2 regions of the Kluyvera ascorbata genome follow, and region 1 is predicted to be linked to the other one. Evidence: predicted binding sites of a transcription regulator. Region 1 holds the regulator's gene; the other holds the start of a gene.
What was found. Region 1 encodes PhoB, which activates phosphate uptake and scavenging genes when phosphate is short. Its sites were predicted from a motif close to CTGTCATAAAACTGNCNNAT; they were not measured.
Positions count from the first base shown of each region.

Region 1 (4,268 bases):
TCTGTGGAAAGTTAAGCTGACAAGCGTGAAATTACTCGCTATTTTTGGCAATTAAACGTTCCGGCAGCAGAAAGCTGAAACACGAACCTTTGCCGAGCTCACTGGTAATATCCAATCGGCTATCGTGATGATTAACCGCATGTTTAACAATTGCCAGCCCCAAACCGCTACCGCCGGTCTGCCGTGAACGCGCTTTATCCACGCGATAAAAACGCTCGGTCAGCCTTGGCAGATGCTCAGGCGAAATTCCCGGTCCGTTGTCCTCCACGCTGAACAATGCCCCGTGCGGCGCATGCTGCCAGCGCACGGTAATCAGCGTCCCTTCCGGCGTATGATTCACCGCGTTGTAGACCAGATTCGACATCGCGCTACGCAGCTGATCCTCATTGCCCAGCACTTTTAACGTCTCATCAATTTCAAAATGGAACTGATGCTTATGCTGACTGAGCGTTTGCGCCTCGCGCTCGACTACCCGCAGCATCATCGGCACATCAATTTTTTCATTGAGCGCCAGCGTCGGTGAAGCCTCAATCTTAGAGAGCGTCAGGAGTTGGCGCACCAGCCCTTCCATCCGCTGCGTCTGCTCACGCATGGTGTGCAGCGCTTTTTCACGCACGTTCCCTTCCAACACCTGCTCCTGCATCATCTCCAGATAGCCCTGCAACACGGTTAACGGCGTGCGCAGTTCATGGCTAACGTTGGCAAAGAAGTTGCGTCGAGCGCCTTCCAACTGGTGCATCTGCGTCACATCACGCGCCACCATCAAAAGCTGACGGTCGGTGTAGGGCATGACGCGGATCTCCAGATGGCGACCGCTGTTCAGCACCAGATGCAGTGGCTTTAAGAACTCACGTTTTTTGAGGTGTTGGGTAAATTCGGGGTAGCGCAGCAGGTTGAGGATGTTTTGCCCGCTATCGTCGGGCCAGCGAAGCCCCAGCAGCTGCTGGGCCAGGCCATTACACCAGAAAATAGCGCCCTCTTCGGTGGTAAGCACCACCGCATCCGGCAGCGACTCCGCGCCGCTGCGAAAACGTTTAATCAGATTACCCAGTTCGCGGCGGCGTTTTTTATTACGCAACTGCATCTGGTTGAGCCCGTATAGCAAGGGCTCCCAGCTACCGCGTCCCGGCGGCGGGGTCATACTTCTGTCAACCCAAAGCCACCATGAAAGTCGCAGTAAATTCCAGAAATGCCAGATAAGCAGCCCGGTCACCGCCGCCAGTAAAAACCACGGCAGATAACCAAAAATCAGTCCCAGTATCACGGCCGGGAGACAGCATAACACCAGCTCCAGTACCAGCCTTTTCCATGACAGCCGTTCCAGCACGCGTCACACTCCTGTCAAAATTTAGAAACGGGCGGAAAAACGATAACCCGTGCCGCGAACGGTTTGCACCATGCGGTCATGACCACTGTGTTCCAGCGCTTTACGCAGACGACGGATATGCACGTCGACGGTACGGTCTTCAACATAAACGTTAGTGCCCCAGACGTGGTTCAGCAGCTGTTCGCGGCTGTAAACGCGCTCCGGGTGCGTCATAAAGAAGTGCAGCAGTTTAAATTCAGTTGGGCCCATGTCCAGCGGGTTTTCACCGGTCATCACGCGATGAGAGGTCGGGTCAAGGCTCAGCCCCTGCATCTCAATCACCTCTTCCACCGCCATCGGCGAAATGCGGCGCATCACCGCTTTAATGCGGGCGACCAGCTCTTTTGGTGAGAATGGCTTGGTAATGTAATCGTCAGCGCCCGTTTCCAGGCCACGCACGCGGTCTTCTTCTTCACCGCGAGCGGTGAGCATTACCACCGGAATGTCACGCGTCAGCGCTTCACGTTTGATATGCTTAATAAATTGCAGTCCCGAACCGCCCGGTAACATCCAGTCGAGCAGAATAAGGTCGGGCCAGGGTTCATTCAGTTTACTGACAGCGGTGTCGTAGTCTTCAGCTTCTACCGGCTGGAAACCATTTTGTTCCAGTACGAAGCAGACCATCTCGCGGATTGGCGCTTCATCTTCAACGACCAGAATACGTCTTGCCATTATTTGCCCTGTTTTTAGACATCAGTATTATATACGGCGTCATTATGCGTCAGATTTATGACAGATTTATGAAAAACATGACCGTTAGATGATCGCGGTTTGCCGTTTATGACACTGCCGAAACGCGCTCATCGACCTCAACGTAGGCTGATGTTTATAATCAACTTTACGCCACTTCTCACGGAACCGCTATGCGCATCATCCACACATCGGACTGGCACCTCGGCCAGAACTTCTACAGCAAGAGCCGCGCGGCTGAACATGAGGCTTTTCTGCACTGGCTGCTCGCGACCGCCGAAACCGAACGAGTCGATGCCATTATTGTGGCGGGCGATATCTTCGATACCGGCTCCCCGCCGAGCTACGCGCGTGAGCTGTACAACCGATTTGTGGTTAATCTGCAACAAACCGGCTGCCATCTGGTCGTGCTGGCGGGCAACCACGACTCTGTGGCAACGCTGAATGAATCCCGCGATATCCTTTCATTTCTGAATACCACGGTGATCGCCAGCGCAGGCCATGCCCCCTTTATCCTGAACCGCCGCGACGGCACGCCCGGCGCGGTATTCTGCCCGGTGCCGTTCCTGCGCCCGCGCGACATCATAACCAGCCAGGCCGGGCTTTCCGGCAGCGAAAAAGTCCAGCAGGTACTGGCGAGCATTACCGATTACTACCAGTTGCAGTACCAGCAAGCCTGCACGCTACGCGGTGACGCCACGCTGCCGATTATTGCCAGCGGTCATTTGACGACCGTCGGTGCCAGCAAAAGTGACGCGGTACGCGACATTTATATTGGCACACTGGACGCGTTTCCGGCGCAAAACTTCCCGCCGGCCGACTACATCGCGCTGGGCCATATTCACCGGGCGCAGAAAATCGGCGGCAGCGAGCATATTCGCTACAGCGGTTCGCCTATCGCCCTCAGTTTTGATGAAACCGGCAAAGCCAAAAGCGTCAATCTGGTGAGCTTCGCCGACGGCAAGCTTTCCGAGGTCACACCGCTTACCGTTCCGATTACTCAACCGCTGGCGGTGATCAAAGGCGATTTTGACACAATCAGCGCCCAGCTCGCTGAATGGCGCGATGCTGCCGCAGAGCCGAGCACCTGGCTGGATATCGAAATCACCAGCGATGAATACCTGCATGATATTCAACGTAAAATTCAGGTTATCACCGATGACCTGCCGGTAGACGTGCTGCTGGTGCGCCGCAGTCGCGAACAGCGCCAGCGCATTCTGGCAAGCCTTGAGCGCGAGACCTTGAGCGAGCTGAGCGTCGAAGAAGTATTCCAGCGTCGTTTGTCGCTGGAAACGCTGGAGGAGGAGCAGCAGCAGCGTCTGCATGCGCTGTTTAATGACACGCTCCAGAGCCTTGGCGAGGAGGAACAGCCATGAAAATTCTCAGCCTGCGTCTGAAAAACCTCAACTCGCTAAAAGGCGATTGGAAAATCGATTTCACCCAGGAGCCGTTTGCCAGCAACGGTCTGTTTGCCATTACCGGCCCCACCGGCGCGGGCAAAACCACACTGCTGGACGCCATCTGCCTGGCGCTATACCACAAGACACCGCGCCTAAGTAACGTCTCCCAGTCACAAAACGACCTGATGACCCGCGACACCGCCGAGTGTCTGGCGGAAGTGGAGTTTGAAGTTCAGGGCGTGGCCTATCGCGCTTTCTGGAGCCAAAACCGCGCCCGCAACCAGCCGGACGGCAACCTGCAAGCGCCACGCGTCGAGCTGGCACGCTGCGATGACGGGCAGATTCTGGCGGACAAAGTGAAAGACAAGCTGGAGATGACGGCCTCGCTGACCGGTCTCGACTACGGCCGCTTTACCCGCTCAATGATGCTCTCTCAAGGCCAGTTTGCCGCCTTCCTGAACGCCGAACCGAAAGAGCGTGCCGAACTGCTGGAAGAGCTGACCGGCACCGAAATTTACGGCCAGATCTCTGCGCAGGTATTTGAAAAACATAAACACGCGCGCGGCGAGCTGGAAAAACTTCAGGCGCAGGCCAGCGGCGTGGTGCTGCTGAGTGAAGAGCAGCAGCAGACCTTGTCACAGAGTTTGCAGGCGCTTACTTCTGACGAACAGCAGTGGCAACAGCAACACACCCAGGCCGCCCAGCATCAGCAGTGGCTGGTTCGCCAACAGGAACTTGAGCAGGACGAACGGACTCATCAGCAGGCGCTGATTGCCGCAAAACAGGCGCTGGAAGCCGCCAAGCCGCAGCTC
Region 1 is NZ_CP096201.1:3,863,533-3,867,800, forward strand. It holds gene phoR (phosphate regulon sensor histidine kinase PhoR) at 32-1,327, opposite strand; gene phoB (phosphate response regulator transcription factor PhoB) at 1,349-2,038, opposite strand; gene sbcD (exonuclease subunit SbcD) at 2,230-3,432, shown strand; gene sbcC (exonuclease subunit SbcC) at 3,429-4,268, shown strand, end outside.

Region 2 (4,268 bases), 1.2 Mb from region 1:
TAGTTTTTTGTAGGCCTGATAAGGCGTAGCCGCCATCAGGCAGACAGGGGTGAGGAGATAACATAATCTCCCGCCCAAAAGCAGTACCTATAAAAATAACCCCACTCTCTACAAGGCTCGGGGCGCCCGGAATACGGGCAACAGGTTGACCGACAACGCATGGCATAATGCCAAAATCGGAATAGAAAACTATGTGTGGAATTGTTGGCGCAGTCGCGCAACGTGATGTAGCTGAAATCCTTCTCGAAGGTCTCCGTCGTCTGGAATACCGTGGTTATGACTCTGCGGGTCTGGCCGTGGTGGACGCCGAAGGTCATATGACCCGTCTGCGTCGTCTGGGGAAAGTCCAGATGCTGTCACAAGCCGCGGAAGAACATCCGCTGGTGGGCGGCACCGGTATTGCTCATACCCGTTGGGCAACCCACGGCGAACCGTCGGAAGGCAACGCGCATCCGCATGTTTCTGACCACATTGCGGTGGTGCATAACGGCATCATCGAAAACCACGAACCGCTGCGCGAAATGCTGCAAGCGCGTGGCTATGTTTTTGTTTCAGCGACCGATACCGAGGTGATCGCTCACCTGGTGCACTGGGAGATGGAACAGGGCGGTACGCTGCGTGAAGCGGTACTGCGTGCTATCCCGCAACTTCGCGGTGCCTACGGCACGGTAATCATGGACTCCCGCGACCCAAGCACGCTGCTGGCTGCGCGCTCCGGTAGCCCGCTGGTTATCGGCCTCGGCATGGGCGAGAACTTTATCGCTTCTGATCAACTGGCGCTGCTGCCGGTCACCCGCCGCTTTATCTTCCTGGAAGAGGGCGATATCGCCGAAGTGACGCGCCGTTCGGTCGCGGTCTTCGACAAATCCGGTGCCAGCGTGAAGCGTCAGGAAATCGAATCTAACCTGCAATACGATGCGGGCGATAAAGGTATCTATCGCCACTACATGCAGAAAGAGATCTACGAACAGCCTAACGCCATCAAAAACACCTTAACCGGGCGAATTAACCACGGCGAAGTGGATCTCAGCGAGCTGGGCCCACAGGCCGACGCGCTGCTTTCTCGCGTTGAGCATATCCAGATTATCGCCTGCGGCACTTCCTATAACTCCGGGATGGTCGCACGCTACTGGTTTGAATCACTGGTCGGCATGCCGTGCGACGTCGAAATCGCCTCGGAATTCCGCTATCGCAAATCGGCCGTTCGCCCGAACAGCCTGGTCATCACCCTGTCGCAGTCTGGCGAAACAGCCGACACGCTGGCAGGCCTGCGCCTCACCAAAGAGCTGGGTTATTTGGGCTCATTGGCGATTTGTAACGTTGCTGGCTCATCGCTGGTGCGTGAGTCCGATCTGGCGATTATGACCAATGCCGGGGCGGAAATTGGCGTGGCGTCCACCAAAGCGTTTACCACTCAGCTGACGGTACTGTTGATGCTGGTGGCGAAGATGGCGCGCCTGAAAGGGGCGGATGCCTCCGTCGAGCATGAGATTGTTCATGCGCTGCAGGCGCTGCCAAGCCGCATTGAGCAGATGCTGTCGCAGGACAAACGCATTGAGCTGCTTGCAGAAGATTTCTCCGACAAGCATCACGCGCTGTTCCTGGGACGTGGCGATCAGTATCCGATCGCGCTAGAAGGTGCGCTGAAGCTCAAAGAGATCTCCTACATTCACGCGGAAGCGTATGCCGCAGGCGAGCTGAAACACGGCCCGCTGGCGCTTATCGACGCGGACATGCCGGTTATCGTGGTTGCGCCAAATAACGAACTGCTGGAAAAACTGAAATCCAACATTGAAGAGGTGCGCGCGCGCGGCGGTGAGCTGTACGTGTTTGCCGACAAAGATGCGGCGTTCAGCAACAGCGACAATATGCACATCATCGAGATGCCGCATGTGGAAGAGGTGATTGCACCTATTTTCTACACCGTGCCGCTACAGCTGCTGGCTTACCACGTGGCGCTGATTAAAGGCACCGATGTGGATCAGCCGCGTAACCTGGCGAAGTCGGTTACCGTCGAATAAGTTCGTTTAGTTAAAACGATCCGGCTCTGCTTTAGGCACAGCCGGATTTTTTTTATCGCCAGAAGCTGTCATAAACCATGACTTTTGGGCTGTCATAAAAAGAAAATTTTGCCGTAATTTCATTGTAAATTATTTTTGTAACCAACTGATTTATAATTATTTAATAATATTATTTTTCGCATGGTTTTCGTTGTCATTAAACTGTAATAAACCTTACATATAACTGTCACCTGATTGTCCTATTTTGCTCCTCGTAGCCACTAAACAATCATTTACGGATTCTTGCAGGAGACATTATGAAAGTTATGCGTACCACTGTCGCAACTGTTGTCGCCGCGACCTTATCGATGAGCGCTTTCGCAGCTGGAGCTGCAGCAAGCCTGACGGGTGCTGGTGCAACCTTCCCGGCGCCAGTGTATGCCAAATGGGCAGATACCTATCAGAAAGAGACCGGTAGCAAAGTAAACTACCAGGGTATCGGCTCCTCCGGTGGCGTAAAACAAATTACCGCTAACACCGTTGATTTCGGCGCATCCGATGCTCCGCTGTCTGACGAGAAACTGGCTCAGGAAGGCCTGTTCCAGTTCCCGACCGTTATCGGCGGTGTCGTTCTGGCTGTTAACATCCCTGGCCTGAAATCCGGCGAGCTGGTGCTTGACGGTAAAACCCTGGGTGACATCTACCTGGGTAAAATCAAGAAGTGGGATGACGAAGCCATCACCAAACTGAACCCAGGCGTTAAGCTGCCTTCTCAGAACATCGCCGTTGTGCGTCGTGCTGATGGTTCCGGTACCTCCTTCGTGTTCACCAGCTACCTGTCTAAAGTGAACGAAGAGTGGAAATCCAAAATTGGCGCGGGCTCTACTGTAAACTGGCCGACCGGTCTGGGCGGTAAAGGTAACGACGGTATCGCGGCATTCGTACAGCGTCTGCCAGGTTCCATCGGCTATGTTGAATATGCTTACGCTAAGCAGAACAACCTGGCTTACACCAAACTGGTTTCTGCCGATGGCAAGCCGGTTAGCCCGACTGAAGACAACTTTGCTAACGCCGCTAAAGGCGTTGACTGGAGCAAATCCTTCGCGCAGGACCTGACTAACCAGAAAGGTGACAACGCGTGGCCGATTACCTCTACCACCTTCATCCTGGTTCATAAACAGCAGCAGAAACCTGAGCAGGGTGCTGAAGTGCTGAAGTTCTTTGACTGGGCGTATAAAAACGGCGGCAAACAAGCGAACGAGCTTGATTACGCCACTCTGCCTCAGAGCGTGGTTGAGCAGGTTCGTGCTGCATGGAAAACCAACGTAAAAGACAGCAGCGGTAAAGCGCTGTACTGATTACGGTAGCCCGGCGGAAACGCCGGGCAACTAGTAAACGTCGTGGCGGATTTTAAACTGGAAAGAGTGATTTATGGCTGCAACTAAGCCTGCTTTTAACCCACCGGGTAAAAAGGGTGACATGATATTCAGCGCGCTGGTAAGACTGGCTGCGCTGATTGTGCTATTGATGTTGGGCGGGATTATCGTCTCTCTTATCATCTCTTCATGGCCAAGTATGGAGAAGTTCGGCTTCGCCTTCCTGTGGACCAAAGAGTGGGATGCGCCTAACGATGTCTTTGGTGCGCTGGTACCGATTTACGGTACGCTAGTGACCTCCTTTATCGCGCTGCTGATCGCCGTTCCGGTGAGCTTCGGTATCGCACTCTTCCTGACTGAACTGGCACCCAACTGGCTGAAACGCCCGTTAGGTATCGCGATTGAACTGCTGGCGGCCATTCCCAGCATTGTTTACGGTATGTGGGGCCTGTTTATCTTTGCTCCGCTGTTCGCGACCTACTTCCAGGAGCCAGTCGGCAATATTCTTTCTAACATCCCGTTTGTCGGTGCGTTGTTCTCCGGCCCGGCGTTTGGTATCGGTATCCTGGCGGCAGGGGTTATCCTCGCCATCATGATAATCCCGTATATCTCCGCCGTTATGCGTGATGTGTTCGAACAAACCCCGGTGATGATGAAAGAGTCGGCCTACGGCATCGGCTGCACCACCTGGGAAGTTATCTGGCGTATCGTGCTGCCGTTTACCAAAAACGGGGTGATAGGCGGCGTCATGCTCGGCCTGGGCCGTGCGCTGGGTGAAACCATGGCGGTGACCTTTATCATCGGTAACACCTACCAGCTCGACAGCGTTTCGCTGTATATGCCGGGCAACAGCATTACCTCCGCGTTGGCGAATGAATTCGCTGAAGCGGAA
Region 2 is NZ_CP096201.1:5,040,155-5,044,422, forward strand. It holds gene glmU (bifunctional UDP-N-acetylglucosamine diphosphorylase/glucosamine-1-phosphate N-acetyltransferase GlmU) at 1-3, shown strand, start outside; gene glmS (glutamine--fructose-6-phosphate transaminase (isomerizing)) at 192-2,021, shown strand; gene pstS (phosphate ABC transporter substrate-binding protein PstS) at 2,318-3,358, shown strand; gene pstC (phosphate ABC transporter permease PstC) at 3,432-4,268, shown strand, end outside.
Region 2: a site for PhoB is predicted at 2,223-2,242, ahead of pstS (phosphate ABC transporter substrate-binding protein PstS). Genes of this name have one in related genera too.